3 regions of the Enterobacter sp. N5-15 genome follow, and region 3 is predicted to be linked to each of the others. Evidence: predicted binding sites of a transcription regulator. Region 3 holds the regulator's gene; each other region holds the start of a gene.
The links. The regulator PurR, encoded in region 3, represses purine synthesis genes. The targets are predictions, from matches to a motif close to CANGCAAACGTTTGCNTG.
Positions count from the first base shown of each region.

Region 1: AC2TE5_RS07485 (amino acid aminotransferase) is a predicted target of PurR. The motif match lies at 3,228-3,245, and genes of this name have one in related genera.
Region 2: glyA (serine hydroxymethyltransferase) is a predicted target of PurR. The motif match lies at 2,086-2,103, and genes of this name have one in related genera.

Region 1 covers NZ_CM170150.1:1,602,572-1,613,125, reverse strand. The annotation lists gene asnS (asparagine--tRNA ligase) at 38-1,438, shown strand; gene AC2TE5_RS07490 (porin) at 2,045-3,124, shown strand; gene AC2TE5_RS07485 (amino acid aminotransferase) at 3,309-4,499, shown strand; gene AC2TE5_RS07480 (MBL fold metallo-hydrolase) at 4,548-5,195, opposite strand; gene mepK (peptidoglycan L,D-endopeptidase MepK) at 5,216-5,767, opposite strand; gene ldtD (L,D-transpeptidase) at 5,942-7,765, opposite strand; gene mukB (chromosome partition protein MukB) at 7,944-10,554, opposite strand, start outside.
Region 2 covers NZ_CM170150.1:3,580,569-3,591,122, reverse strand. The annotation lists gene glrR (two-component system response regulator GlrR) at 1-239, shown strand, start outside; gene glnB (nitrogen regulatory protein P-II) at 305-643, shown strand; gene hmpA (NO-inducible flavohemoprotein) at 725-1,915, opposite strand; gene glyA (serine hydroxymethyltransferase) at 2,220-3,473, shown strand; gene AC2TE5_RS16910 (DoxX family protein) at 3,528-3,950, opposite strand; gene AC2TE5_RS16905 (3-phenylpropionate MFS transporter) at 4,124-5,269, shown strand; gene csiE (stationary phase inducible protein CsiE) at 5,264-6,541, opposite strand; gene AC2TE5_RS16895 (DUF1007 family protein) at 6,667-7,305, shown strand; gene AC2TE5_RS16890 (nickel/cobalt transporter) at 7,296-8,276, shown strand; gene suhB (inositol-1-monophosphatase) at 8,338-9,141, opposite strand; gene trmJ (tRNA (cytosine(32)/uridine(32)-2'-O)-methyltransferase TrmJ) at 9,273-9,998, shown strand; gene iscR (Fe-S cluster assembly transcriptional regulator IscR) at 10,218-10,554, shown strand, end outside.
Region 3 covers NZ_CM170150.1:2,018,266-2,028,819, reverse strand. The annotation lists gene grxD (monothiol glutaredoxin 4) at 1-243, opposite strand, end outside; gene AC2TE5_RS09665 (C40 family peptidase) at 582-1,355, shown strand; gene sodB (superoxide dismutase [Fe]) at 1,478-2,059, shown strand; gene AC2TE5_RS09655 (MFS transporter) at 2,098-3,264, opposite strand; gene cydH (cytochrome bd-I oxidase subunit CydH) at 3,428-3,517, opposite strand; gene purR (HTH-type transcriptional repressor PurR) at 3,815-4,840, shown strand; gene punR (DNA-binding transcriptional activator PunR) at 4,858-5,769, opposite strand; gene punC (purine nucleoside transporter PunC) at 5,884-7,083, shown strand; gene cfa (cyclopropane fatty acyl phospholipid synthase) at 7,382-8,530, shown strand; gene AC2TE5_RS09625 (riboflavin synthase) at 8,562-9,206, opposite strand; gene mdtK (MdtK family multidrug efflux MATE transporter) at 9,432-10,554, shown strand, end outside.

The DNA.
Region 1 (10,554 bases), 420 kb from region 3:
GTGTTTATTTTTTCCGACTATTAACAGAGAGAATATTATGAGCGTTGTGCCTGTAGCCGACGTACTCCAGGGCCGTGTCGCCGTTGACCAGGAAGTCACCGTGCGCGGATGGGTGCGTACCCGCCGAGATTCTAAAGCTGGCATCTCCTTCCTCGCCGTCTATGACGGTTCCTGCTTTGATCCTGTACAGGCCGTCATTAATAATTCTCTGCCCAATTACAATGATGACGTTTTGCGCCTGACAACCGGTTGCTCCGTCATTGTTACCGGCATGGTTGTGGCATCACCGGGCCAGGGCCAGAGCTTCGAAATTCAGGCCTCTGCGATTGAAGTCACCGGCTGGGTTGAAGATCCGGATACCTATCCGATGGCGGCAAAACGTCACAGCATCGAATATCTGCGTGAAGTCGCCCACCTGCGTCCGCGTACCAACCTGATTGGTGCGGTGGCGCGCGTGCGTCATACGCTGGCGCAGGCGCTGCATCGTTTCTTCGATGAGCAGGGCTACTTCTGGGTGTCTACCCCGCTGATCACCGCGTCCGATACGGAAGGTGCGGGTGAGATGTTCCGCGTCTCGACGCTGGACATGGAAAACCTGCCGCGCACGCCTGAAGGTAAAGTGGACTATGACAAAGACTTCTTTGGTAAAGAAGCTTTCCTGACGGTATCCGGCCAGCTCAACGGCGAAACGTACGCCTGTGCGCTGTCTAAGATCTACACCTTTGGCCCAACCTTCCGTGCCGAAAACTCCAACACCAGCCGTCACCTGGCGGAATTCTGGATGCTGGAGCCTGAAGTGGCCTTCGCCGACCTGGACGATGTTGCGGGTCTGGCGGAAGCGATGCTGAAGTATGTGTTCAAAGCGGTTCTGGAAGAACGTCCTGACGACATGAAATTCTTCGCAGAACGCGTAGACAGCGATGCTGTGGCGCGTCTGGAGCGTTTCGTGTCCGCCGACTTTGCGCAGGTGGACTATACCGACGCGGTGGCGATCCTCGAGAAATGCGGTGAGACGTTCGAGAACCCGGTTTACTGGGGCGTTGACCTGGCGTCTGAACACGAACGCTATCTGGCCGAGAAGCATTTCAAAGCGCCGGTTGTCGTTAAAAACTACCCGAAAGACATTAAGGCCTTCTATATGCGCCTTAACGAAGACGGTAAGACCGTGGCAGCGATGGACGTTCTGGCGCCGGGCATTGGTGAAATCATCGGTGGCTCTCAGCGTGAAGAGCGTCTTGACGTGCTGGACGCGCGTATGGAAGAGATGGGGCTCAACCCAGCTGATTACAGCTGGTACCGCGATCTGCGTCGTTACGGTACCGTACCGCACGCCGGTTTTGGTCTGGGCTTCGAGCGTCTGATTGCCTACGTTACCGGTGTTCAGAACGTACGCGACGTGATTCCTTTCCCACGTACTCCTCGTAACGCCAGCTTCTAATCGGTACAAGACTAAAATGGCCAGCTTATGCTGGCCATTATTTTATTCTGTATTGTCAGTTTTCGTCAGCGCAAAGTCAGCGTCTTTCAACCTTCACCCCGTCACAACCACTACCTGTTACGTTTTGTTTCCGCGAAATATCCAGCCACAAAAAATAAACCCCATTCTTATTGCGATTATTGCTTCCTCAAGCGATAGCACAAATTTCAACCACTTTTACAGCCATCCAGAAGTCTTTTTGGGGTCATAAGAAAAACAGAGTCGTTTAACGTCTGTTTATACGAATCGCCTTTATCTTAATTAATCATAAGCAATTCATATATATAGGATAGGTTTTGGCGTTTAATTCGCCAGGTTGGTCTGAAGTTTGAGGTGGTTCACAAAGTTCCCAAAAATACATATTTAGTTACACATAATTTCTTTTAGTTACTTAATCTCGAGAATTGTAGCACTTTCAGGCTAGCGAAACGCTTCGCCGAATGGAAAGATGCCTGTCAGATACATAAAGACACCAAACTCTCATCAATAGTTCCGGAAATATTTATTGACAGAATTTATTGACGGCAGTGGCGAGTGTCATAAAAAAACCAATGAGGGTAATAAATAATGATGAAGCGCAATATTCTGGCAGTGGTAATCCCTGCCCTGCTGGTAGCCGGTGCAGCTAACGCTGCAGAAATCTATAACAAGAACGGCAACAAACTGGACTTCTACGGTAAAGTTGTGGGTGAACACGGCTTCACCACTTCTGGCGAACATAAAAACGCTGACTCCTCTTACGGCCAGATCGGCTTTAAAGGCGAAACTCAGATCAATGATCAACTGATCGGTTACGGTCAGTGGGAATACCGTGCGAAAGCTGGTGCAGCCGAAGGCGACCAGACTAACGTAACTCGTCTGGCATTCGCGGGTATCAAAGTTTCTGAAGCAGGTTCTCTGGACTACGGTCGTAACTACGGTATCGTTTACGACGTAGAATCCTACACGGATATGGCTCCGTCCTTCTCTGGCGAAACCTGGGGTGGCGGCTATGTTGATAACTACATGACCAGCCGTTCTACTGGCCTGCTGACCTACCGTAACAACAACTTCTTCGGTCTGGTTGATGGTCTGAACTTTGGCGTTCAGTACCAGGGTAAAAACGAACGTAGCGATCTGCGTAAAGCGAACGGTGACGGCGTTGGTCTGTCCCTGGGCTACGAGTTCGGCGAAGGGTTCGGTCTGATCGGTGCATACAGCACTGCAAACCGTACTCTGGATCAAAAAGCAGATGGTAAAGGCGATAAAGCTGAGTCCTGGGCAGTTGGCGCGAAATATGACGCGAACAATATCTACCTGGCGACCGTTTACGCTGAAACCCGCAACATGAGCATCCTGGGCGATAGCACAGAGACTGTGTACGACGTTGCTAACAAGACCCAGAACTTCGAAGTTATCGCACAGTACCAGTTCGACTTCGGTCTGCGTCCTTCCGTTTCCTACGTTCAGTCCAAAGGTAAAGACCTGAACGGCATCGGCGACCGTGACCTGGCGAAATACATCACCACTGGTGCGACTTACTACTTCAACAAGAACTTCAACGTGTACGGTGACTACCGCTTCAACCTGCTGGACGACAAAGATGCGTCCACCAGCTGGGTTGGCTCTGACAACCAGGCTACCGTTGGCGTAACCTACCAGTTCTAATCAGTACACCACTTTGTTATATGATTAATGAACAGGGCTTCGGCCCTGTTTTTTTATGCGTGACAGAAAATAATGGCGACTTTTGAAAAGCCGCACGCTTTTCGTCGCAAACGGTTGGCATTTTGTAAATCTACCGTTAACCTGATAGCGGATTTCACTTCTGTAATCACAATGGAACTTCGTCATGTTTGAGAACATTACCGCCGCTCCTGCCGACCCTATTCTGGGCCTGGCCGATCTGTTTCGTGCCGACGACCGCCCTGGCAAAATCAACCTGGGTATTGGTGTATATAAAGATGAAACCGGCAAAACTCCGGTACTGACCAGCGTTAAGAAAGCTGAGCAGTATCTGCTGGAAAACGAAACCACCAAAAACTACCTCGGTATTGATGGTATCCCTGAATTTGGTCGCTGCACCCAGGAGCTGCTGTTCGGTAAAGGCAGCGCAATTGTGAGTGGCAAACGTGCCCGTACAGCACAGACCCCAGGCGGTACCGGTGCGCTGCGCGTGGCGGCGGATTTCCTGGCGAAAAACACCTCTGTTAAGCGCGTATGGGTAAGCAACCCAAGCTGGCCGAACCACAAGAGCGTGTTTAACTCTGCGGGTCTGGAAGTGCGAGAATATGCCTACTACGACGCGGCAAACCACTCTCTCGACTTTGACGGCCTGCTGGCGAGCCTGAGCGAAGCGCAGGCAGGTGACGTGGTGCTGTTCCACGGTTGCTGCCACAACCCAACCGGTATCGACCCGACGCTTGAGCAGTGGGAGCACCTGGCGAAGCTGTCCGTAGAAAAAGGCTGGCTGCCGCTGTTTGACTTTGCCTACCAGGGCTTCGCCCGTGGTCTGGAAGAAGATGCCGAAGGCCTGCGCGCGTTCGCAGCCGTGCATCAGGAGCTGATTGTCGCAAGCTCTTATTCCAAGAACTTCGGTCTGTACAATGAGCGCGTAGGTGCCTGTACGCTGGTTGCAGCTAACGAAGAGACCGTCGATCGTGCGTTCAGCCAGATGAAATCGGTTATCCGCGCTAACTACTCTAACCCACCGGCACACGGTGCGTCTGTTGTTGCCACCATCCTGAGCAACGATGCGCTGCGCGCTATCTGGGAACAAGAGCTGAACGATATGCGCCAGCGCATTCAGCGCATGCGCCTGCTGTTTGTGAACACCCTGGCTGAAAAAGGCGCGGACCGCGACTTCAGCTTTATCATCAAACAGAACGGCATGTTCTCGTTCAGCGGCCTGACCAAAGAGCAGGTTCTGCGTCTGCGTGAAGAGTTTGGCGTGTACGCCGTAGCGTCTGGCCGTGTGAACGTTGCAGGCATGACGCCTGACAACATGGCGCCACTGTGCGAAGCGATTGTCGCCGTACTGTAATTTGCGCCCATAAAAAAAGCCTGCGTTATGCAGGCTTTTTTTTATTGGTTACCAGACAGGCATTTCATCCTGAAGGAACGGGTTATGGAGCCGTTCATAGCCCAGCGTCGACATCGGACCGTGTCCAGGGATAAACGTAACGTCATCACCCAGCGGCAATAACTTTTGTTTAATCGACTGAATCAGCTGCCCGTGGTCGCCGCGCGGAAAATCGCTGCGTCCTACGCCACCTTTGAAGATCACATCGCCGGAAATCAGCAGACGGGACTGGCCATCAAAGAAGACGATATGGCCTGGCGTATGCCCAGGACAATGCAACACCTGTAAAGTCACATTCCCTACGTTAACGCGCTCTCCCTCATTTAGCCAGCGATCGGGCGTCAGGGGCTGACACTCATCAAGGCCAAACATGCGGCTTTGGGCGGGTAACCCCTGCAGCCAGAACTCATCTTCTTTTTCCGGGCCGATCACCGGCACACCGTAGTGTTCAGCCAGTTCAGCGGCAGCACCTACATGGTCAAGATGACCATGCGTGAGCAAAATCTGCATCAGCGTGACGCCGCTTGCTGCGACTTCCTGCTTGATTTTCTCAGCGTCACCGCCGGGATCGACAAGCGCGGCCAGTTTAGTCTGTTCGCACCAGATCAATGAACAATTCTGGGAGAACGCGGTAACCGGAATAATACGATAGTTCATACTGCTCCTGTGTTTCGTTATTACCAGTGCCGAACCGGACCGGTATCAATATGCACAAAGTTGCTGCTGGGGTAATATCCTACACCACCTGCGCGCATAGATAACGCGGCTTTGCGAATATTGGCTAACGAAACGCCTTCAATATGGAAATCCATTGCCTGTCCCTTCGTGTGATAGCTTTTTTTCGCTACCCCGCGGCTGTGGGCGCGCAGTTCATTGTTGGTATCAATCGAGCGATAGCCAGAGATGAGCTGAACCGGCTTGCTGGTGCCCAGCAGGCCCTGAAGGCGGAAAATCTGATCAAACAGTCCTGGATCGATGGCTTTTATTTTATTCGCGCGGAAATCACGGAAAAAATGGTTAAGTCTTGCTAATTCATCCTGAATATAGCCTCTGCCATCGAAAAACTCCGCTTTTAGCGACTCACCGGTATGAAGATTGTTGAGCGTTAAAACTCGCGGACGAGGTGTCGAGAGGGTGGCAAATGCTGGCGTCGGCAGGATGGCCGCTGCGCCGAGCGCAACGCCACCTAACGCCAGCAGTTTGCGGCGATTAGCGTCAAATTTGTCCATGATAATCAGGTCTACAGGTAAAAGAAATCGTAATATGCTTAGCGCACGAAGGGCACCATAACTGGCAAAACCAGGTACGTCAAGGCGCCCAACCCCAGTGAATATGCGGCTTGCAGCGATATAGCCCCCTATTCACCATAACTTACGACAATCATTTTTCCCGAACTACTTCATTTACCTGATTAATTGTTCCGCTTTTGGCAAAATTTGTGCGCCGGATCGCGCGGTGAGATCATAATTGTAAATATCTGTACGATACTGAGTACGCCCGTCTTCGCCCACAAACGCCGTCAGATAGTAAAGATTGACCGGAATATTGTGGCGAATATTAACATAACGCGTATCCCCCTGTTTCAGGGCATCCGAGATGCGCGTATCGTTCCAGCCCGCATCCTGCAGCAGCATATTGGCCAGCTCCGAGGCTTTGTTCACGCGCACGCAGCCAGAACTCAGCGCGCGAGTATCTTTCTGGAACAGGTTGTGGTTCGGCGTATCGTGCAGATAGATAGCTTCTGAACTCGGCATATTGAATTTGTAGCGCCCTAAAGAGTTGTGCGCCCCAGGAGCCTGCTGGAAACGGAACGGCAGATTCGACGCTGTGATCGTCGACCAGTCGACCATATAAGGATCGATGGCCTCTTTACTGTTCCATCCACGCATCACCGTATAGCCATGACGCTCCAGATAACCCGGATCGTTCCAGACCTTCGGCAGAATGTCTTTACGCGCCAGGGTCGGCGGTACGTTCCACGGCGGGTTAACCACCACGTTATTCAGCGCACTGCTCATCATCGGTGTTTTACGATCCGGACGCCCGACAATCACGCGCGACGCCAGCTTTTCGCTACCATCCTGATAATAGACCAGGGAATACGCCGGGATGTTAACCATAATCCCGGTAGAGAGCGTTCCCGGCAGCAAGCGCAAACGCTGGATATTGAGCGCCAGCACTCCTGCCCGCTGCGCAGGCGATACGTTCAGCCAGTCGCGCGTCGTCTGGCCAATGACGCCATCGGCCCCTAGCCCCTGAGCGGCCTGGAATTGCTTAACGGCCGCAACCAGCTCGCGATCGTAAGCCGCAGGTTTGCTGCTCAGGACATCGGCTTTCTTCTCTTTCACGGGAGCTGACGGGCTGACGGCGACGCTTTGTGGATCATCACCCGGAAGTGCAATCTTTGGCCCGCCTTCCAGAATACCGGATCGCACCAGGATCTCGCGCAGGGCGGGCACATCGCTGCTCCACTGCCCCGGACGCAGCGTCGCGGTACCGCGCATTTGCGGCCATGGACGCGAGTCCCCCACCAGCGCGAGGAGCGACTGGTGCAGAGTGGCATATTGTGGATGCGCCGGTGCGAGGCTGGCGATAAAGCGCGGCAGTTCGCCGTTATCCAGCGCTAACTGCCATTGGTTAATCACCGACAGCGCCGGCGTCGCCAGCTTGTACGGCTTATCGCTGTAGAGCCAACGGCTGCCATTGACCGGAATACCCGCCACGAACTGCAGGTAGCCCATCATGGCATCGGAAAGAACCACGTCCCGCGCCTGCCCGGTGACGGCAGGATCGGTTAACAGCTCAACCCACTTTGTAAACTGCGGCTGAAATCCTGCAATCGCGACCTCCGCCAGCTGCTGCTGGAAGGCGCGCACCGCATCGCGGTTTTCCCACATCGGTTTCATATCGCGGGCAGCATAGAGGAGCGTGAGCTGATTGATATAGACAGGCGTGTAGCCTGACGGCAGCTCCGACTGCAGCTGCTGACTGAGCGATTCGGCGTCGATGCCTTCCGGCAGCGGTTTAATACCGGCCATGATAGCCGTTGCCGGAGACTGGTCCAGCGGCTGGGACAACGACGTTGGCTGCGCGCCTGTCGTTGCCGAGCTGTCAGTCGGCACAATTTCAGGCTCGTCGGCCTGGGCGGTTAACAGCGGAGCAAACATCACTGCCAGGCATAAACTCAGCGCAGACAGCTGACGACCACATTCTTTCTTAAGCAACATCCCTTGCCCCCTGTTTTCACGACATGCCCATCACGTTGGGGCTTTCTTTCATTATAGGTAGACGGCTAAGCTGTTGCCTTACCTTATGTAAAGAAGTTTAAAGATAACGCAGCCCTAAGCACAAGTTAAGTTTAAAAAAAAAGCGGCGCCAGTGCGCCGCTTCGGGTCAGAAGACGCGTCAGGAAGCGTCCGCCGTGGTTTCCGGCAATGACTCCGGCGGCTGCGGCGCAAAGCCACGCAGCCCCACAACGTGAACGTGTTCGCTGTTCTGGAACACTTTACGCACCAGTTTGTAGGTAGTGCCCTTCTCGGGGCTGATGTTCTCCGGCGCCGCGATAATGAGCTGCATATCGAGACGTTCGCAAAGCTCGAAAAGCGTGGCAATTGAGCGGGCATCAAGACGCGCCGCCTCATCCAGGAACAGCAGTCGGCATGGCGAGATGTCTTTGCCGCGCAGGCGGCGCGCTTCATCTTCCCAGCTCTGTACGACCATCACCAGAATTGACATCCCGGTGCCGATCGCTTCACCGGTAGAGAGCGCCCCGGATTCCGCACGCAGCCAGCCGTCGGAGCCACGGTTTACCTCAACTTCCATTTCCAGGTAGTTACGGTAGTCCAGCAGCTCTTCACCGATGGTTTGCGGCGTACGTTGCCCCATATCAATCTGCGGGTTCAGGCGCTGATACAGCTTCGCCAGCGCTTCGGAGAAGGTCAGACGATTGCTGTTGAACAGATCCTGGTGCTGCTCGTGCTGCTCAGACAGCACTTCCAGCAGCGTCGCGTGGGCTTCACGCACGTTGACGTTGAGGCGCACGCTGTTCACCTGGCCAAACGACACGCTCTGCAGACCCTGGTTCAGCTGGCGAATACGGTTCTGTTCGCGCTGAATGGTTTTACGAATGATGTTCGCCACGCTGCGGGAGCTGATCGCCAGCTTCTGCTCGCGGGAGGTCAGCTCTTCCGTCAGGCGACCCAGCTCGATTTCCATCTGTTCGATGGCTTCAACCGGATCGTCGGTACGGATGATGTCCTGACGAATACGCTCGCGCAGGTGCTGGTAAACCGCCACGAAGAACTGGATTTTACGTTCCGGACGTTTGGGATCTTCCGACATACGCAGCACGTCGCGCAGGTGTTCGTTATCCGCTACCGCCAGACGCAGCGCACCCAACGCCTTATCCGACATGGAACGCAGCTCATCGGCAGAGAGGTACGCCAGCTCGCGACGGTGCAGACGACGCTCAACGTTATTGTCTTTCACCATGCGCATCACCGCGCACCAGCCCGCCTTGGCGGTCACGACCTGCTCGCGCATCTCAAAGTAGTCGCGCTCCAGCTTGCGCAGGCGACGGGTCAGGTTATCCATTTCCGCTTCGCAGAAGGTCAGCGCTTTTTCCAGCTGATTACGACGCGCGCGGTTATTGCTGAGCTGAGAATGCAGCTCGTCACGACGAATACGCGCGCGCTCTTCAGCCCCGCTGTCGGCACGCACGCCGATGTCCTGAAGCTCTTTCTGCAGATCGTTTAACAGCTCTTTCTTGGTATCAAAGGAGCTTTTCAGCGAGGCCAGCACCTGGTTGTACTGGTTCAGTTGAGCGGAGTGGCTGCGCATTGCTTCGCGGGCGCGAGTACGTTCCGCTTCCGCCTGCTCAAGGCGCTGACGCAGTTTTTCGTTCAGGTCGCTGTTACCGCTCAGCATTTCAGCCGAATCGGAGTAGCCAAAGTGGGCCCGACGCTGCACCACTTCCGTCAGGGCAAACGCCTGCTGACGCGCTTCGCGCTGCACCTGCTGCGACCAGGCATAATCTTCTTTTAACTGCTCGAACTGTTCCGGGTCGCTCTGCAGTACAGACACGACGGGCTCCAGCTTCGCCAGCTGATTGCCGTGCTGCTGAACGAAACGCGCGGCTTCCTGCGCTTCATCCAGACGCTCCTGGATTTCATCCACACGGTCAGCCAGCGTGTCGTCCGCCAGCAGGTTCAGGCGCGGCAGAATGCGGTTAAGGGCAGCGACGCCCTCTTTCGCCTGTTCAAACTGAACGCGACTCTGCTGGTTATCACTTTCATGGCTGGCAATGGCACGTTCCAGCTCGCCGCGACGGGTATTGAGCTTGCGGATTTCGGCTTCCGGATCCGCGTCAAACGCCACGGCGAGATGGCTGCCGATAAAGCGGCTGAACGCCTGGTGCAGACGCTGGGTTTTCTGCACGTCAAACGACAGGGTCGCAAAACGTTCAGACAGCGTCTCACGCTCGGCGTGCAGACTCTCGATGCGGCTTTCGCGCGCGGCGCGGCCAAACAGCGGTAGCTCAGGGAAGCGGGAATAACGCCACTGACGGTCGGCGATTTTCACCACGACCGCTTTTTCCAGCTCGTCGACGCTGAATACGCTGTCATCGAACGACTGCGGATCCCCTTCGATCAGGTAGAGATCTTCCGGACAATCTTCCAGTCCGGCAAGCTGTTCAGAAATCAGCGACAGATCCGGGACCACGATCGCGTTGCGGGATGGACCGTACAGCGCGGAGAAGTACGGGGCATCGTCAAGGCCAACGTCGTCATAAATCTCGGACAGCAGCACGCCGCCAAAACGCTCGGCTAGCGCATTCAGGCGCGGATCTTCTGACCCGCCCGGCTGGCTTAGGCGCTCAATTTCTTCATCGACGTCGCGCTTGCGGGCGCCCACTTCGTCACGCTCAACAATGGCTTCGCGCTCGCGCTCCAGCAGCTGCTGCAGGTATTCGGTCACTTCCTGGCCGGATTCGAACTGCTCGCCGCACTGCTCGCTG
Region 2 (10,554 bases), 1.6 Mb from region 3:
TGACCTCGTCACCGGTGATCAGCGATGCGCTGGTGGAGCAGGCGCTGGAGGGGGAAAACACGGCCCTGCCGACGTTTGCCGAAGCGCGGAATCAGTTTGAGCTCAACTATCTGCGCAAGCTATTGCAGATCACCAAAGGCAACGTGACCCACGCGGCGCGCATGGCCGGACGCAATCGCACCGAGTTCTACAAGCTGCTGTCGCGCCACGAGCTGGAAGCAAACGATTTTAAAGAGTAATGCCGTATGGTACTGTGAGCAATCGATTACGAGGCAGCTTACAGGCAAGAGTTTAAGGACCCACCATGAAAAAGATTGATGCGATTATTAAACCTTTCAAACTGGATGATGTGCGTGAAGCGCTGGCGGAAGTCGGCATCACCGGGATGACCGTGACGGAAGTGAAAGGTTTTGGTCGTCAGAAGGGCCACACCGAGCTTTACCGTGGCGCAGAGTACATGGTCGACTTTCTGCCGAAAGTAAAAATTGAAATCGTGGTCAGCGACGATATCGTCGATACCTGCGTGGATACCATAATCCGCACCGCGCAGACGGGCAAAATCGGCGACGGTAAAATCTTCGTCTTTGACGTGGCGCGCGTGATCCGTATCCGTACCGGCGAAGAAGACGACGCCGCGATTTAACAATGCCAACGGTTTTGTAGGCCGGGTAAGGCGCAGCCGCCACCCGGCGAAAAAAAGCCCCTCGAACGAGGGGCTTTTTCATTACAGCACCTTATGCGGCCCGAAACATTCGTAATGAATATTGTCTTTGTTCACACCCAGCTCTACCAGCTGCTTCGCGGCATACTGCATGAACGCCACCGGTCCGCAGACGTAGAACTGCATGTCCGGCGCGCTAAACGCCCCTTCCATCTGGCTTAAATTCATCAGGCCTTCGCTGTCAAACAGTGCGGCTGCGCGGTCTGCATCCGTCGGCAGGCGATACCAGGCGTGCGCGGTGAAGCGCGGCAGGGACGCCCCGAGCGTTTTCACTTCATCCGCAAAGGCGTGCACGTCGCCGTTTTCCGCAGCGTGGAACCAGTTGACCTGCGCGCCGTGGTTTGCTTTCGCCAGCGTATCGAGCATCGCCAGCATTGGCGTTTGGCCGACGCCCGCAGAGATCAGCGTAACCGGGGTATTCGTTTCAACGGCCATAAAGAAATCGCCCGCCGGCGCGGCCAGATGGACCACGTCGCCCACGTTAGCTTCGTTGTGGAGCCAGTTGGAGACCTGACCGCCGTCCTCACGCTTCACGGCAATACGGTAGCCTTTGCCGTTTGGCTTGCGGGTAAGAGAATACTGGCGGATCTCCTGATGCGGGAAGCCTTCAGGCTTCAGCCACACGCCCAGATACTGGCCTGGCTGGTAATCGGCAACCGGCTGTCCGTCCACCGGCTCAAATTCAAAGCTGGTAATCAATGCGCTGCGCGGGGTTTTCTCGACGATGCGGAAGGCTCGCGTGCCTTCCCAGCCGCCGTTCTTGCTGGCGTTTTCGCTGTAGATCTGTGCTTCACGGTTGATAAACACGTTTGCCAGCACGCCGTAGGCTTTACCCCACGCGTCCAGCACCTCCTGACCCGGGCTGAACATCTCGTCCAGCGTCGCCAGCAGGTGGCCACCCACAATGTTGTACTGCTCGGGTTGAATCTGGAAGCTGGTGTGTTTCTGGGCGATTTTTTCCACCGCGGGCAGCAGCGCAGCCAGGTTTTCAATATTGCTGGCGTAGGCCGCGATGGCGTTGAACAGCGCTTCGCGCTGATCGCCGTTACGCTGGTTGCTCATGTTGAAAATTTCTTTGAGCTCCGGGTTGTGCGTGAACATGCGATCGTAGAAATGGGCGGTGAGTTTAGGGCCGGTTTCCACCAGCAGGGGAATGGTGGCTTTAACGGTAGCGATGGTTTGAGCGTCGAGCATGAGCGCATCCTTCTGATGTGACTTTAATAATGTATTTTAAATGCATCTTATAAAAAATACCCCTGCGTTGTAAATGGTTCTTTGCAAGATGAAAAATATGCATCACAAACCTGAAAAGAAATCCGCTGGAAATGACGAGAGCTTTATTCCTCAAACCCTTGCGTGGCGCGTAGGAAAACGTTTGCGTAAAATCGTTTGTCAAGACCTGTTATCACAGAACTAATCAGTTATACTGTTGCCCGTCGTCCAACAGGACTGCCTTTTCAGGCCAAAATTTACTTGTTAGCTGAGTCAGGAGATGCGGATGTTAAAGCGTGAAATGAACATTGCCGATTATGATGCCGAACTGTGGCAGGCTATGGAGCAGGAAAAAGTACGTCAGGAAGAGCACATCGAACTGATCGCCTCCGAAAACTACACCAGCCCGCGCGTCATGCAGGCGCAGGGTTCTCAGCTGACTAACAAATATGCTGAAGGTTACCCGGGCAAACGCTACTACGGCGGTTGCGAGTACGTTGATATCGTTGAGCAGCTGGCTATCGACCGTGCGAAAGAACTCTTTGGCGCTGACTACGCGAACGTGCAGCCGCACTCTGGCTCTCAGGCTAACTTCGCGGTCTACACCGCGCTGCTGCAGCCGGGCGATACCGTTCTGGGTATGAACCTGGCGCAGGGCGGCCACCTGACTCACGGCTCCCCGGTTAACTTCTCCGGCAAACTGTACAACATCATCCCTTACGGTATTGATGAGTCCGGTAAAATTGACTACGAAGACATGGCGAAGCAGGCTAAAGAGCACAAACCGAAGATGATCATCGGTGGCTTCTCCGCTTACTCCGGTATCGTTGACTGGGCAAAAATGCGTGAAATCGCGGACAGCATCGGTGCTTACCTGTTCGTCGACATGGCGCACGTTGCGGGCCTGATTGCCGCTGGCGTTTACCCGAACCCGGTTCCACACGCTCACGTTGTGACCACCACCACCCACAAAACCCTGGCGGGTCCGCGCGGTGGCCTGATCCTGGCGAAAGGCGGTGACGAAGAGCTGTACAAAAAACTGAACTCCGCCGTGTTCCCAAGCGCGCAGGGCGGCCCGCTGATGCACGTTATCGCGGCTAAAGCGGTAGCGCTGAAAGAAGCGATGGAGCCAGAGTTCAAGGTTTATCAGCAGCAGGTTGCTAAGAACGCCAAAGCGATGGTGGAAGTGTTCCTGAACCGTGGCTACAAAGTGGTATCCGGCGGTACCGAAAACCACCTGTTCCTGCTGGATCTGGTTGATAAGAACCTGACCGGTAAAGAAGCTGACGCTGCCCTGGGCCGCGCCAACATCACCGTGAATAAAAACAGCGTGCCAAACGATCCGAAGAGCCCGTTCGTGACCTCCGGTATCCGTATCGGTTCTCCGGCCGTGACTCGCCGCGGCTTTAAAGAAGCGGAAGTAAAAGAGCTGGCCGGCTGGATGTGTGACGTTCTGGACAACATCAATGACGAAGCGGTAATCGAGCGCGTCAAAGGTAAAGTTCTGGATATCTGCGCACGCTTCCCGGTATACGCATAATTCATCTGCTTTGCAGAAATAAAAAAGGCCGCGCATGCGGCCTTTTTTTATGGCTTAACGCCGGTCGAGGGAAATGGCCCCCGGTCCGACAATGGCCAGCAAAATAAAGGCGCCAGCAATGCTGATATTCTTGTAGAAGTTAATCATATTCGGCACGACCGCATCACCGGTCATATCCCAGTAGTGGTGTCCAATCACCGCCGTTCCGAGGGTATAGAATACAAACAGTACCGCGAGAGGGCGGGTGAAAAAGCCCAGCACGATCAGGATAGCGGCAGGCACTTCCATCACCACCGCAATAATGGCCGCCAGCATGGGCATCGGTGCACCCAGCGAGGTCATATATTGTACGGTGCCGCTAAAGCCCGTTAGTTTTGGATAACCAAAGATAATAAACAGCACGACAAGCGCGATGCGGCCAATCAGCAGCAGCAGGTGACGTGACTGACCGAAATCGAAATAACGTAGTGAGTTCATGGCAGAAAAACCTCTGCAAGTGGAGTAATTTAAACGTAATACATATTTTCATTCCCTGCCATAAGCCAGGCGACTGCACAAGATGTTAATTTTCCGTTAATTTATAGCAGGCTATCGACTTGCTTAATTTTTATATTCTCGCCAGACTATGGCCTCGATTTCGGGAGGGATTCATGGTCTTGCATTCCACGCGCTGGCTGGCGCTCAGTTATTTCACCTATTTCTTTAGCTACGGTATTTTTCTGCCCTTCTGGAGCGTCTGGCTCAAGGGTATCGGCCTGACTCCCGAGACCATCGGCGTCCTGCTGGGGGCCGGGCTGGTAGCGCGTTTCCTCGGCAGCCTGCTGATTGCCCCGCGCGTCAGCGATCCCTCCTTGCTGATCAAGGCTGTGCGCATTCTTGCTCTGCTGACGCTGGTCTTTGTTGCCTGCTTCTGGGTCAGCCACCAGTTTGCCTGGCTGATGGTGGTGATGGTCGGCTTTAACCTGTTCTTCTCCCCGCTGGTACCGCTGACGGATGCCCTGGCGAACACCTGGCAAAAGCAGATCACCATGGACTATGGGCGCGTGCGCCTGTGGGGCTCTATTGCCTTTGTGATTGGCTCCGCGCTGGTGGGTAAACTGGTCAGCCTTTACGATTACCGCGCCATTCTCGCCCTGCTGAGTATCGGTATTGCCTCAATGCTGCTGGGCATGCTGCTGCGGCCGTCGATAATGCCGCATGGGGAAAGCCGACATCAGGAGAGCGCAGGCTGGCCCGCCTGGCGGAGCCTGGTAGCACAAAGCTGGCGTTTTCTGGCGTGTGTCTGTCTGCTTCAGGGGGCGCATGCGGCGTACTATGGGTTCAGCGCCATCTACTGGCAGGGGGCGGGATATTCTGCTTCCGCAGTGGGCTATCTGTGGTCGCTGGGCGTGGTGGCCGAAGTCATTATTTTCGCCCTGAGCAAGAAGCTGTTCCGTCGCTTTGGCGCGCGAGACCTGCTGCTGCTTTCCGCCGTGTGCGGCGTGGCGCGCTGGGGCATTATGGGCTGGACGACCGAACTGCCGTGGCTGATCGTGGCGCAAATTCTTCACTGCGGCACCTTTACCGTGTGTCATCTGGCGGCGATGCGCTATATCGCTGCGCGCGAGGGCGGGGACGTTATTCGCCTGCAGGCCGTTTATTCGGCGGTTGCAATGGGGGGGAGTATCGCCATCATGACGGTCTTTGCGGGGTTCCTCTACCAGCATCTGGGGCATGGCGTCTTCTGGGTGATGGCGCTGGTCGCCTTACCCGCCATCGTTGTTCGCCCTAAAGTGGCCGCTCGCGCGTCGCTATGATTCCAGCATGGCGCGAATATGTTCTTGCTGCTGCGCGTTCAATGTCTCAACGGCATGGATCAGCGGCGGCGAGAACAGCGGCAGGACGGTAGGGTAGGGGGTGATAACCAGCGCGGCCTCGCGCGGTGCCCCCTCTTTCTGGAAAGCCTGCAGCGTCAGATAGCGAATATTGAGCGGCAGCAGCGTCAGCTCGCGAAGCTGCTGTTCAATCAGATCCTCACTGGCCTTATCGTCTCCCGTCAGCAGGATCACCTGTTTTTCGTGCAGATCGGTCTCCTGCATCAGCCAGGCACCGAAAATCACCGCGACAAGGCTCATCTCTTCATCAGAAAAACGCAGCCCAAATTCCGCCTCCAGCTCAAACAGCGCTTCCTTCGTGGTGCGTAACAGCCGGGGATAGAGACGATGGATCTCCTCCGGCAGGCTAGTGTCGATGCCGATCTCAAACAGCGAGCGGTCCAGCGCCTGAGCAAGATGGATATACAGCTGATCGGTCAGCCCCTGTTCGTCGCTGAAGTTCATCCCGGTCTGCGAGCGAAAACGGGCGACCATGCGCACGATGGCGCGGCGCAAGCGCTGATCCTGCTGGTGCTTATCGAGCACCGGATCGGGCGTGCGGAGCATCATAAACAGCAGCGCCAGAAACAGCTGTTCTTCCCCGTGCGCTCCCTGCGGGACGCGCCGTCTCCAGTGACGCACGATCTCCTGGGCCGTAAAATACTCCCCTCTCGACTGGGTCCAGCTGCGCTGAACGTGAGAAAACTGCGGCGTATTCCCGAGCTGGTGCTGAATAAGACAGTATTGTAAATAGAGCTGTAAAAACTGGACGTCGCGGCATTCAAACTGGCGCTGCAGCTTGCGTGAGCAGAAGCCGATCAGCGCCCGCAGGTTCGCATCGTCGTAAAGCGGCCGCGCAATGCCGTGTTGTTTAAGCGCGGTTTTTAATGCGGGGGTAAACTGGTGCGAGACAAACTGCGGGCAAAGCCGCAGCGCCCGACGCAGCCAGTGCAGCAGGCATAAACGCTGATTCAGGGCTGTGCCTTCAATCCGGTAGCTGCCGTCGTGGTGCGTGACGATGTCCAGCCGGTGATAGCGCTGGATTTCATCGCGCGTCTCGGCTATATCTTGCCGTGCCATCGCGTCGTCAACCCCGTTGGCAGCAATTATGCTCTGTGCGGTGACGGCAGCATCGGGCAGGTAAAGCATCAAAAGCACCTGGCAGCGGCGCTGCGAACTGGAAAGCACAGATGGAATTTCAAGCGTCGTCATCATCTGTCGGGTATCCAGTGTGAATGTTTGATAAGAATAGCTAAAGGATGAGCGCTGAAAAGCGCGCCGGCAGGCCTTTCACTCAGGATTGCTGGGGAACATCACAGAATTTTTGACGTGAGGAATTGATGCAAACAGTTAAACAAAGTGCGATGGCGTTATTTTTGGCGGCGATCGGCTTCACCGCCAGCGCACACCCTCACAGTTTTATTGACCTCCAGACGGAGCTGGTCACCGACGGCACGCAGCTGAGCGGCCTGAAGATGCGCTGGACGATGGATGAAATCACCTCGGCCGATCTGCTCTACGATGCGGGAAACGCGAAGCCCGGCGACGAAATCTGGAAAAAGCTGGCGGCGGAAGTGATGGCCAACGTGCTCGGCCAGCACTACTTCACGGAATTCTGGCACAACGGGCAGAAGGTCAAATTTCTTAACCGGCCAACGGAATACGGTATGACGCGTGACGGGCATCAGGCGGTGCTGACGTTCGTGCTTCCTCTGGCGCATCCGCAGCCGCTGGCGGGGCAAACGTACCGTTTTTCCACCTTTGATCCTACCTACTACGTCGACATGCGCTATGACAAAGACAGCGACGTACGGCTGCCGGACGCTCTGCAAAAAAACTGCAAAATTGGCGTGCATACCCCGAAACCCAGCGAGGAGACGCTGAACTTTGCGGTCTCGCTTGATAAAGAAGATGCACCGCCTGAAGACATGGAGTTGGGTAAACAGTTCGCGCAGGAGGTGACGTTACAATGTCAGTGATCTCCTCTCCGGTTCGGAAACCGCGCCGCTGGCTTCACCTCTGGCCGCTGGCGCTCTTTCTCCTGCTAGCCGTTTGCGGTTCGCTCTGGCTGTGGCAGGCCTGGCCGCAGGTTATGATGAAAAGCATTGTCTGGCAGCGTGAGGTCAACCAGCAGATGAGCGGTCTGCTGAAGGCGGTGGCGGAAAACCCGACCAAAGCGGGTGGTTCCCTGCTGGCGTTCAGCTTTATCTATGGCGTTCTGCACGCGCTGGGGCCGGGGCACGGCAAAATTGTCATCACAACCTGGCTCGCCACACATCCGTCGAAGCTCAAATCGAGTATCGGCCTGACGCTGGCCTCCTCCCTGCTTCAGGGCAGCGTCGCGATTGCGCTCGTCGTGGTCGTGCTTTCGCTGCTACAGCTTCCCGCGCGCCAGCTGCACCTGAGCAGCTTCTGGCTGGAGAAGGGGAGCTACGCGCTGGTGGGCGTGCTGGGGCTGATCCTCTGCTGGCGGGCGCTGAAAAAGCTGCGCGTGCTGCTGCAAAAACCGAAATTCAAAACCTTTACGCCGCACCACGTTCATGATGAAACCTGCGGCTGCGGACATCAGCATTTGCCCACGCAGGAACAGTTGCAGAACGGCGACGACTGGCGCGCGCGGCTGATGATTATTCTCTCGATGGGCATGCGCCCGTGCTCGGGGGCAATTATGGTGCTGCTGTTCAGTAAGGTGATAGGCGTGTTTGGCTGGGGAATGCTCTCGGCGCTGGCGATGGCGGCAGGAACGTCTCTCACCATTTCGTCGTTAGCGCTGCTGGTACACAGCTTCCGTCAGCTGGCGGTCAAACTCAGCGGCAATAAAACGCCGGTATTGTGGAGACAGGTCGGGTGGACAACGCTCGCGCTGGCGGGCGGGGTGATTCTGCTGGTAGCGGCGGTGACGATGTGGATGAGCGCGGTGCCGGTAGGAAGGGGATTGCGGCCTTTCTAGTAGGGCGCGGTCTGATGCCCTCACCCTGACCCTCTCCCACAGGGAGAGGGAATTACCGGGATTAACGCTTCAGCGCATCGCTCAGTTCATCACGCATGTTTGCCAGCATGGCTTTAACAACGCGTGGGTTACCCGCAACGATGTTGCCAGTGGTCATGTAGTTGTGGCCGCCGGTGAAGTCGCAAACAATCGCGCCTGCTTCACGTGCGATCAGCTCGCCCGCAGCAAAGTCCCAAGGCTTCAGTGACAGCTCGAAGTAACCGTCAACGCGGCCGGTCGCCACGTAGGCCAGATCCAGCGCAGCAGAACCGGTGCGACGGAAGTCCGCGCATTCGGTGAACAGTTTGCCCAGGATATTCATATAGGTGGTCGCGTGCTGTTTCGCCTTGAACGGGAAACCGGTCGCCAGGATGGTGCCGTCCAGATCGCGTGCGTTGCTGCAGCGCAGACGGTAGCCGTTCAGCTGTGCACCCTGACCGCGGGTAGCGGTGAACAGTTCGTTACGCATTGGATCGTAAACAACGGCGACTTCAGTACGGCCTTTAATACGTACTGCGATAGACACAGAGAAGTGTGGCAGGCGTTTGACGAAGTTGGTGGTGCCATCCAGTGGATCGATAACCCATTGAACATCCTGATCGGTACCTTCATGTTCACCGCTTTCTTCGGTGATGATGGTGTGCTGTGGGTAAGATTTGCGGATCGTTTCGATAATAATCGCTTCTGCGGCTTTATCGACGTTAGTCACGAAATCATTGCTGCCTTTCTGGCTGGTTTCTACGGAGTCTGGCGTTTCGTAGTGTTTGGCAATTACATTACCCGCCTTGCGCGCTGCGCGCACGGCGATGGTCAGCATCGGATGCATCGGTCTCTCTCACTGGATGTTAAAGAACAGGAAAATCGGCGCAGAGTATAGCAGTGGGATCGGATTATGTCTCCCGTTTATGATAATATGCCCGAATATTCTTCAGACGCTGAATTCAGACATTAAAAATTATGCTGCAAAACATTCGAATCGTGCTGGTTGAAACATCGCACACCGGCAACATGGGCTCCGTTGCCCGCGCTATGAAAACCATGGGCTTAACAAACCTGTGGCTGGTTAACCCGCTGGTGAAACCAGACTCGCAGGCCATCGCCTTGGCGGCCGGTGCCAGCGACGTGATCGGCAACGCCCAGATCGTCGACACCCTTGACGAAGCGCTGGCCGGTTGCAGCCTCGTTGTCGGCACGAGCGCACGTTCACGCACGCTGCCGTGGCCGATGCTGGATCCGCGCGAATGCGGCCTGAAAAGCGTCTCAGAAGCGGAGCAGGCACCGGTTGCGCTGGTGTTTGGCCGCGAGCGCGTTGGCCTGACCAACGACGAGCTGCAGAAGTGCCACTATCACGTTGCCATCGCGGCGAACCCGGAATACAGCTCGCTGAACCTGGCGATGGCGGTGCAGGTTATCGCCTATGAAGTGCGTATGGCGTGGCTGGCGACGCAGGAGAAACCGGTCGAACCGAAAGAAGAGACGGCCTACCCTCTGGTGGACGACCTTGAGCGCTTCTACGGTCACCTGGAGCAGACGCTGCTCTCAACCGGCTTTATCCGTGAAGGCCACCCGGGCCAGGTAATGAACAAGCTGCGCCGTATGTTTACCCGTGCGCGCCCGGAAAGCCAGGAGCTGAACATCCTGCGCGGAATTCTGGCGTCGATTGAGCAGAAGAATAAGGAATAGTGCCGGTTTGTTTTCTCCCTCTCCCCGTGGGAGAGGGCCGGGGTGAGGGCATCAGGCCGCACCCAGGTAAAACGGCACGGAAGGTTAAATACCTGACTAAAACAGTCAAGTAAATAGTTGACCATTTTAGTCAGGAATGTCAGACTTGGCCCTGCTATGCAATACCCCATTTTACTATAAAAAACCCCGGGCAGGGGCGAGTTTGAGGTTAAGTAAGACATGAGACTGACATCTAAAGGGCGTTATGCCGTGACCGCGATGCTGGACGTTGCGCTCAACTCCGAAGCGGGCCCGGTTCCGTTGGCTGATATTTCTGAACGACAAGGGATCTCCCTCTCTTATCTGGAACAGCTGTTCTCCAGACTGCGTAAAAATGGACTGGTTTCCAGCGTTCGTGGCCCAGGCGGCGGTTATCTGCTGGGTAAAGACGCGGGCAGTATTGCAGTTGGTGAAGTGATTAGCGCAGTTGACGAATCCGTTGACGCGACCCGTTGCCAGGGCAAAGGCGGCTGCCAGGGCGGCGACAAATGCCTGACCCACGCGCTGTGGCGCGATC
Region 3 (10,554 bases):
AACCAGTTCACCGTCAACCCACAGCTGTGGGAAAGTCGGCCAGTTAGCATACTTTGGCAGCTCAGCGCGGATGTCCGGGTTCTGCAGGATATCAACGTAAGCAAAACGCTCACCACAGGCTGACAGCGCCTGAACCGCTTGTGCGGAGAAGCCGCAGCTTGGCAGCTTCGGAGAACCTTTCATATACAGCAGAATCGGGTTTTCAGCGATCTGGCGCTGGATTTTTTCAATAGTGGTGCTCATGTCTTGCTTCCTTTAACTTCTGTTACGGCATTCGTCTGACATTGTAGCGGGTCAGACTGGCATCGGAAAATAACATTTTTGTCACGTTTATACATTCTACCCCGAGTCACGAAAAGTTGCATTGCAAATGGTGTTTACCCCTGCGGCGGTCAGGGTTTTGCTTAGGGAGTGGGCAAATGTGCGACAGAACGATGAATTTTTTTGCACTTGCTAACGAAACACGATTGTAGATTGAAAAATGCTATTAACTTTCTGGGTTTTTATAGATTAGAATCGACGGGCTTTGTAAATCACACGCGGGTATTATTGATGACCTGCATTAATCAGGGGACTGCCCAGTGGCGCGGATAAATAAAATCTCGATCACGCTCTGTGCTTTACTGTTTACTTCACTCACTTTCACGCCAGTGGCAAACGCCTCTCAGCAGGCGCGGCATTCTGCTGTACAAAAAAACCATCTGGTGAAAGCCACAGAACGTAAGAAAAAAACCACCGCTAAGAACGACAAGAAAAAAACACCGGCTCAAACGAAACAGACCGCTTCCAGCAAGACGAAAACAAAACCTTCCCGCACTGCCCACTCCGCCAAAAGTAAAGCTTCGCAAACCGCCGCTAACCTCGTTACTGAAAAATGCATCACGCGTAAAGGCCACAAGGCGAAATGCACGAAGGTCACGAAAATAGCGGAAGTGCATAAAGTGCGTGTACAGAAAGCGCAAAAAACCGCGATGAACAAACTGATGGGGCAGATTGGCAAACCTTATCACTGGGGTGGCAGCTCGCCGCGTACCGGGTTTGACTGCAGCGGCCTCGTCTATTACGCCTATAAAGATCTGGTCAAATTCCGCATTCCTCGTACCGCCAATGAGATGTACCACCTGCGCGATGCCTCTCCGGTTGACCGCGGTGAGCTGGAAAACGGCGATCTGGTGTTCTTCCGCACCCAGGGTCGCGGTACGGCTGACCACGTCGGCGTCTATGTCGGCAACGGGAAATTCATCCAGTCTCCGCGTAGCGGCCAGGATATTCAGATCACCTCTCTCAGTGAAGACTACTGGCTACGCCACTACGTCGGCGCGCGTCGCGTGATGACGCCGAAAACCATTCGCTAACCCCTGCCCTGCCACATCCGTGGCGGGGTAAGTTCCTCTTTTGCATACCCTTTCAATTTGCTATCCTGTCCTTGTTGTCTGTGTGGTTATTGGCAACGCAAAATACAATAAGGAGAGAAGCAATGTCGTTCGAATTACCTGCACTACCGTATGCAAAAGACGCCCTGGCACCGCACATTTCGGCGGAAACCCTGGAATACCATTACGGCAAGCATCACCAGACGTACGTCACCAACCTGAACAATCTGATCAAGGGCACCGATTTTGAAGGCAAAACGCTGGAAGAGATCGTCCGCAGCTCAGAGGGTGGCGTATTTAACAACGCGGCTCAGGTGTGGAACCACACCTTCTACTGGCACTGCCTGGCGCCGAATGCCGGCGGTGAACCTGCCGGTGAACTGGCTACCGCTATCAATGCCGCATTTGGCAGCTTCGCGGATTTCAAAGCGAAATTTACCGATGCAGCCATCAAGAACTTCGGTTCTGGCTGGACGTGGCTGGTTAAAGAGGCGGATGGCAAACTGGCTATCGTTTCCACCTCTAACGCGGGCACCCCGCTGACCACCAGCGCTAAGCCGCTGATGACCGTAGACGTATGGGAACACGCTTACTACATTGATTACCGCAACGCGCGCCCGAACTACCTGGAGCACTTCTGGGCACTGGTTAACTGGGACTTTGTCGCGAAGAACTTCGCCGCGTAAGAGACACGCAGAAGGGTTCGCCCTTCTGCGTTTTTGGTTTATTCCGCAGCGCAGGCTGCTTCAGGCTGTTTACGACCCGACATCATCACCAGCAGCAGGCCGAGCGCGGCAATAATCGCCCCCATCACCGGCACAAAGCTGTACCCCAGTCCCCCCGAAATCACGGCCCCACCGGCCGCCGCACCGAGCGCATTACCCAGGTTGAAGGCACCGATGTTGACCGAAGATGAGAGGCCCGGCGCTTCATGGGCGACGCGCATCACGCGCATCTGCAGCGGCGGCACCACGGCGAAAGTGGCAGCTCCCCAGACGACCATCGCGATCGCGGCCCCAAACTCATTACGCGCCAGCCACGGAATGGCAATCATGATGACAATCAGCAGGGTTAAGAAGCCCTTCAGCGTCCCGCTCACGGAACGGTCGGCAAATTTCCCACCGAGATAGTTACCGATCGAGAAGCCTACGCCAATCAGCACCAGCATCGCGGTCACGAAGAGAGGCGTTGCGTGGGTGATGTCATGCAAGACCGGTGAAATATAGGTGTAGAGGGTAAACATCGCCCCTGCCCCCAGCACGGTGGTGAGCAGCGCGGAGAGCACCTGCGGGCGCATCAGCACCGACAGCTCTCTGCGCACGTCAGGACGTTCCCCCGCGCTGCCTTTCGGCAAGGAGAAGAACAGCGCCACCATCGCAACCACGCCCAGCCCGGCAGTCGCCAGGAAAGACATACGCCAGCCGATCGCTTCCCCCAGCCAGGTTGCCGCAGGCACCCCGCCGATGTTGGCAATCGTTAGCCCCATAAACATGGTTGCCACAGCGCTCGCCTGCTTATGTTTTGGCACCACGCTGGCAGCAACGACCGACCCCAGCCCAAAGAACGCGCCGTGGTTAAGGCTGGTCAGAATGCGTGAGAGCATCAATGTGGTGTAGTCCGGCGCAATGGCCGAAAGCACGTTGCCCAGGGTGAAAATCGCCATCAGGAAAATCAGCGCATTGCGGCGCGCGCGGTGCGAAAGTAGAAGCGTCATCAGCGGCGCTCCTACCATCACGCCGATGGCGTAGGCGCTGATTAACATGCCAGCCGCAGGGATCGAGACGTCTACGCCCCGGGCAATAACGGGCAGTAACCCCATCGGGGAGAATTCAGTGGTGCCAATCCCAAAAGCGCCAATCGCCAGGGCCAGCAGGGGAAAATTGATTTTCATGCGTCAACTCCGGATGCCGTGTCATGTGGTGACACAGAACAAAGAAGCGGAAAGCATGACATCAATCACAAAAAATGAGAAGTTAACAAAATGGCAAAAGATTTTTGCCAGAGAAGTAACAATCCGGGGAGTCGGGAGGGAGAAGGCTCTCCCTCCGCGTAAATCAGTGCAGCGCAGCCGTCAGACCGGCCGCGACAATCAGAGCCAGCACAACAACGGTGGTGAACAGCGAAAACTTAAGATCGGAACTCATCAATTTTTCTCCTTTTAATCCCCACACGAAAAGTGAGCTTGCTCATTTTTGCACAGATTACGTCAAAAATCTTCCTGGATTTATACTGATAACCACTTTACCTCTTCCCCTTTTCATCAAGATAGGACAAAATTCCACGCTAAATTTATTAGCGTACCGGCCATTGACCCCCTCCTGACGTCCCGTGTCGTTTTCCCGGCGTGCCGCAATTCAACATTGCGAGATAAGGGTGAGAGAAGGCAAACGTTTACCTTCAAGTTTTTCAGGAGTTTAGGATATGGTCTGGAGTGACATTTAATGGCAACAATTAAAGACGTAGCAAAACGCGCAAACGTTTCCACTACAACCGTATCACATGTAATTAACAAAACCCGCTTCGTGGCGGAAGAGACGCGCAATGCCGTCTGGGCAGCGATCAAAGAGCTGCACTATTCGCCAAGCGCGGTTGCGCGTAGCCTCAAGGTTAATCACACCAAGTCTATTGGATTGCTGGCGACCAGCAGTGAAGCGGCCTATTTTGCCGAGATCATTGAAGCGGTTGAAAAAAACTGCTTCCAGAAAGGCTATACCCTGATTCTGGGCAACGCGTGGAACAGCATTGAAAAACAGCGCGCCTACCTGTCGATGATGGCGCAAAAGCGCGTTGATGGCCTGCTGGTGATGTGTTCCGAGTACCCGGAATCCGTGCTGTCGATGCTGGAAGAGTATCGCCACATTCCCATGGTGGTCATGGACTGGGGCGAAGCGCGCGCGGATTTCACCGATTCCGTTATCGATAACGCCTTTGAAGGCGGCTATATGGCCGGTCGTTATCTGATCGAACGCGGTCACCGCGAGATTGGCGTGATCCCCGGTCCGCTGGAGCGCAACACCGGCGCGGGCCGTCTGGCCGGTTTTATGAAAGCGATGGAAGAAGCGCTGATCAACGTGCCGGAAAACTGGATTGTGCAGGGTGACTTTGAGCCGGAATCGGGCTACCGCGCGATGCAGCAGATTGTCTCCCAGCCGCACCGTCCGACCGCCGTTTTCTGCGGGGGCGACATCATGGCGATGGGCGCGCTCTGTGCTGCCGACGAGCTGGGCCTGCGAGTCCCGCAGGATATTTCTGTGATCGGGTATGACAACGTGCGTAACGCGCGTTTCTTCACGCCAGCGCTGACCACCATTCACCAGCCGAAAGATTCGCTGGGCGAAACGGCCTTCAATATGCTGATGGACAGGATCGTCAACAAGCGTGAAGAGTCGCAGTCCATTGAAGTTCACCCGCGTCTTATCGAACGCCGTTCCGTTGCGGACGGTCCGTTCCGCGACTACCGTCGTTAATCGCTTTACGGGGCCAGCTATGCTGGCTCCCGTAACCATTCCCGGTTTAGCGTTTCGCTATCTCCCAGATAATCCAGCAGCCAGGCCATCGCAGGCGAGACATCATTTTGCTGCCAGGTGAGGCAGCAGGCCGCATCCGGGAACGGATTCTCCAGCGTCAGCTCAACCCACTCTCCGGTATCGATGCGCGGACGCGCGAAATGAACGGGCACCATTGCGACGCACAGTCCGGCGCTGAGGCACGTCGCCGACGATTCCCAGTCGGGGGCCACCACCCGCCGCTGGTTGTCCAGAAGCCAGGTGATACGCTTGGGCAATGAACGGGACGTATCCTCCAGCACCAGCGACGGCCAGTTGCGCAGCGTATCATCGCTCAGCGGCCCTTCCATCGCCGCCAGCGGATGATCGCTTGCCACCACGCACTTCCAGCTCAGCATCCCCATATCGCGAAAGGCGTAACGCCCCCCGACCGGGATCGCCTGCGTGGCCCCAATCGCCATCTCTGCCCTGCCGTCAGCCAGCGCATCCCAGACGCCGTTGAACACCTCCTGCGAGACCCGCAGTTCGACATCCGAAAAATGACGATAGAAGTCGACGATCATCTGCCGGGTGCGTTCCGGCTTAACGATGTTATCCACCGCGATGGAAAGATGTCCCCGCCAGCCGTTAGCGATCTGCTGACACTGTTCGCGGGTGATCTGCATTTTTTTGATAACAGAACGCCCTTCCTTCAAAAACCATGCGCCTGCGGGCGTTAATTCCACATCACGATGCCGCCGTTCAAACAGCGGAACCGCCAGCCACTCCTCCAGCTGACGCACCGTATAGCTGATTGCCGAAGGGACGCGGTGCAGCTCCTGCGCCGCACCGCTAAAGCTACCGTTACGCGCAACAGCATCGACCACTTCAAGAGAATAATCTGACCACATTTTCTGCCTGCAAAAAATTTGAATGCACCCGCCAAATATTAGCGTTTCACAAGCGGCTTTGCACTCCCTACACTCAGCGCCACTGTATACCTGCCTCCTCAGGAGAATAAAATAATGCAACTCAGGAACGGTTTTTTAGTCTGGCTCGGCGGCTTAAGCGTGCTGGGCTTTTTGGCCACCGATATGTACCTGCCGGCGTTTGCCGCCATGCAGGAAGATTTGCACACCCCGGCTGCCGCCATCAGCGCCAGCCTGAGTTTATTCCTCGCCGGTTTTGCCTTCGCACAGCTTCTCTGGGGACCGCTTTCGGACCGCTTTGGTCGTAAACCGGTACTGCTGCTGGGCCTGGCCATTTTTGCCGTGGGCTGCCTGGGGATGTTATGGGTACGCGATGCCACCTGGCTGCTGGTGCTGCGTTTTATTCAGGCCGTGGGCGTCTGTGCCGCGGCCGTGACCTGGCAGGCTCTGGTCACCGACTATTACCCGGCTAACCGCACTAACCGTATTTTCGCCACCATTATGCCGCTGGTGGGTCTCTCACCTGCCCTCGCTCCCCTGCTGGGCAGCTGGATCCTCGCGCATTTCGACTGGCAGGCCATCTTCGCCACGCTGTTTGCCATTACCCTGGTACTGATGCTGCCGGCGTTCGCCCTCAAGCCCGCGCATAAAAAAGAAGCGCATGCTGACGCGAAGCCGATTACCTTCACGTCCCTGTTCAGCACCAAAGCGTATCGCGGTAATGTCCTGATCTATGCCGCCTGCTCGGCCAGCTTCTTCGCATGGCTCACCGGTTCGCCGTTCATTCTGCATGATATGGGCTACAGCCCGGCAGCCATCGGCCTGAGCTATGTTCCGCAGACTATCGCGTTCCTGGTGGGCGGGTACGGCTGCCGCGCGGCGCTGCAGAAGTGGGAAGGTCAGCAGATGCTGCCATGGCTGCTGGTGCTGTATGCGCTGAGCGTCATCGGGACCTGGGCCGTTGGCTTTATTCCGGGTGCCGGTCTGGCTGAAATTTTGATCCCATTCTGCGTGATGGCCGTCGCGAACGGGGCGATTTACCCGATTGTCGTGGCCCAGGCGCTGCGTCCGTTCCCGCATGCGACGGGCCGCGCCGCCGCGCTGCAGAACACCCTGCAGCTGGGGCTGTGCTTCCTGGCAAGCCTGGTGGTCTCGGCGCTGATTGCCACGCCGCTCCTGACCACCACCAGCGTAATGCTGGTCACGGTTGCGCTGGCGGTGATGGGCTATCGCATGCAGGCAGCCGCGCAGCGCGAGCAGGACAACCGCACTCAGGTTGAAACGTCGCATGCATAATCGCGCCGGAAATCATGTTAATTTTCAGTGATTAGGTTGCTAACAATTTTCTATTGAATCACCAAATTTTGAGGCCTATACTAAATTTGGTTCGATTAAATACGATAAATATTAAGTGTTAACGGGAGCCGGAGCGCTCCCGTTTTACCATGGAAGGCATTTCGGCAAGGGTTATCTCCCTTCCTCTGTTCTACGTCGGATATTAGCCTCGCGGTATTTACCGTGAGATTTCTCACAAACCAAAAAAAGCGTCTACGCTGTTTTAAGGTTCTGATCACAGTAGGGTGATGGAGAAGCTATGAGTTCATCGTGTATAGAAGAAGTCAGCGTTCCGGACGATAACTGGTCCCGGATCGTCAGTGAACTGTTAGGTCGAGCAGGCATCACTATCAATGGATCATCGCCATCCGATCCTCAGGTTAAACATCCCGACTTTTTTAAACGCGTGCTGCGGGAGGGATCGTTAGGCCTGGGAGAAAGCTATATGGACGGCTGGTGGGAGTGCGAACGTCTGGATACCTTTTTCGCCAGCGTGCTGCGTGCCGGTCTTGAAAATCAACTCCCTCGCAATCTGAAAGACACCCTGCGCGTCGCATCTACCCGACTGTTCAATCTGCAAAGTAAAAAACGCGCGTGGATCGTTGGCAAAGAACACTACGATCTTGGCAACGACCTGTTCAGCCGTATGCTGGACCCTTTCATGCAGTACTCCTGCGCCTACTGGAAAGAGGCGTCGACGCTTGAAGAGGCCCAGCAGGCCAAGCTGCGTCTGATTAGCGAGAAGCTGCAGCTGCAGCCCGGTATGCGCGTGCTGGATATCGGCTGCGGCTGGGGCGGGCTGGCGTATTTTATGGCGAAGCACTATGGCGTCAGCGTCGTCGGCGTGACGATTTCAGCGGAACAGCAAAAAATGGCGCGAGAGCGCTGCCAGGGTCTCGATGTCGATATCCGGCTGCAGGATTACCGTGACCTGAACGAACAGTTTGACCGGATCGTTTCCGTCGGCATGTTTGAGCACGTCGGGCCGAAAAACTACGATACCTATTTTGAGGTGGTGGATCGTAATCTCAAACCGGACGGCATCTTCCTGCTGCACACCATCGGCTCTAAGCGGACCGACAATAACGTTGACCCGTGGATCAACAAATACATCTTTCCGAATGGCTGTTTACCGTCCGTTCGCCAGATTGCCAACGCCAGTGAACCCCATTTCGTGATGGAAGACTGGCATAACTTTGGCGCGGATTACGACACCACGTTGATGGCATGGCATGCGCGTTTTCAGGAGACCTGGCCTGAGATTGCGGACAACTATTCTGAACGATTCAAGCGGATGTTTAGCTATTATCTGAATGCCTGCGCGGGGGCGTTTCGCGCACGGGATATTCAGCTCTGGCAGGTAGTATTCAGCCGTGGGATTGAACACGGACTCCGTGTCGCACGCTAAAAAATAACCCCGGAAGCCCGGGGTTATTTTTTTATTCTTCTTCTGCGGCGGTCTTTATTATTGCCGCTTCTTTTGCGGCCAGCACGCGCTCAACCGTATCCACCACCGCCTGGGTTTGCGGATCGATTTCGATATTCACGCGGTGCCCCAGTTTTTTCGCACCCAGCGTGGTGCGCTGCAGCGTTTCAGGAATTAAATGCACGCAAAAACGCGTTGGCGTTACTTCACCCACCGTCAGGCTAATCCCATCAATGCCAATAAATCCTTTATAGAGGATGTATTTCATTAATGAAGGATCCTGCATTTTAAACCAGATTTGACGGTTATTTTCCGAGGTCACGATTTTCGCTACTTCAGCGGTGGTCATGATGTGCCCGGACATCAGGTGGCCGCCAATCTCATCGCTGAACTTCGCCGCACGCTCAACGTTGACGGTATCTCCCACCGCCAGCTCGCCCAGGTTGGTGATGCGCAGCGTCTCTTTCATTAAATCAAAGCTGATCTGGTTGCCGTTAATTTCGGTAACGGTCAGGCAGCAGCCGTTATGGGCAATCGACGCGCCGGTTTCAATGCCCTCAAGCATATATTCCGGCAGCTCAACAACATGAGTACGGAAATTAGGTTTTTCATCAATGGACACCACTTTGGCGGTGCCCTGCACAATACCAGTAAACATGCTTACAACTCCTGTTTTTTCCGGACGGTGGTGACACCGTTTAATCCCACCACAATAACAGTTGGAAAAACAGGTTGCCAGCGGAGCGCATTTTCTGGCGATTTTTTCACTAGATAAATAGCTAAAGCCCGCTACAATAGCTGGCACCCCCCTGCATTTTCTTCTTGCTGCCCGTTTCGGCGGCTTTTTTAGTCTCTCAAATAACTACAAAATAAAGGTGTTCACGTGCAGAAGTACATGAATGAAGCGCGCCAGTTATTGGCACTGGCTATACCAGTGATCGTCGCGCAAGTGGCCCAGACCGCAATGGGATTTGTGGATACGGTAATGGCAGGTGGCTACAGCGCCACCGATATGGCGGCCGTTGCTATCGGCACGTCAATCTGGCTTCCGGCCATCCTGTTCGGCCACGGTCTGCTGCTCGCGCTCACGCCTGTTATCGCTCAGCTCAATGGTTCGGGTCGTCGCGAGCGCATTGCCCATCAGGTTCGTCAGGGTTTCTGGCTGGCAGGGTTTGTCTCCGTGCTGATCATGGTCGTGCTCTGGAACGCGGGCCATATCATTCGCGCTATGCATAACATTGACCCGGCACTGGCTGATAAAGCCGTGGGCTATCTGCGCGCCCTGCTCTGGGGTGCGCCCGGCTACCTCTTTTTCCAGGTAGCGCGTAACCAGTGTGAGGGCCTGGCGAAAACCAAGCCCGGGATGGTGATGGGCTTTATCGGCCTGCTGGTCAATATTCCGGTGAACTATGTCTTTATTTACGGTCACTTCGGGATGCCGGAGCTGGGCGGCGTCGGCTGCGGCGTGGCGACGGCAGCCGTTTACTGGGTGATGTTTTTCGCGATGATCACCTATGTAAAACGCGCCCGTTCCATGCGCGATATTCGCAACGAGAACAGATTTAGCACGCCGGACTGGAACATCATGACGCGTCTGGTGCAGTTAGGGTTGCCGATTGCCCTCGCCCTGTTCTTTGAGGTGACCCTGTTTGCCGTGGTCGCCCTGCTGGTCTCCCCGCTGGGCATTGTGAACGTGGCCGGGCACCAGATTGCGCTGAACTTCAGCTCCCTGATGTTCGTCCTGCCGATGTCGCTGGCGGCGGCGGTGACGATCCGCGTGGGCTTCCGCCTGGGCCAGGGCTCAACGCTGGATGCGCAAACGGCCGCCCGTACCGGGCTGGGCGTCGGCGTCTGCATGGCTATCTGTACGGCGCTCTTTACCGTTGCATTACGCGAGCAGATTGCCCTGCTCTATAACGACAATCCGGAAGTGGTGACGCTGGCCTCGCACCTGATGCTGCTGGCCGCGATTTACCAGATCTCTGACTCCATCCAGGTGATTGGCA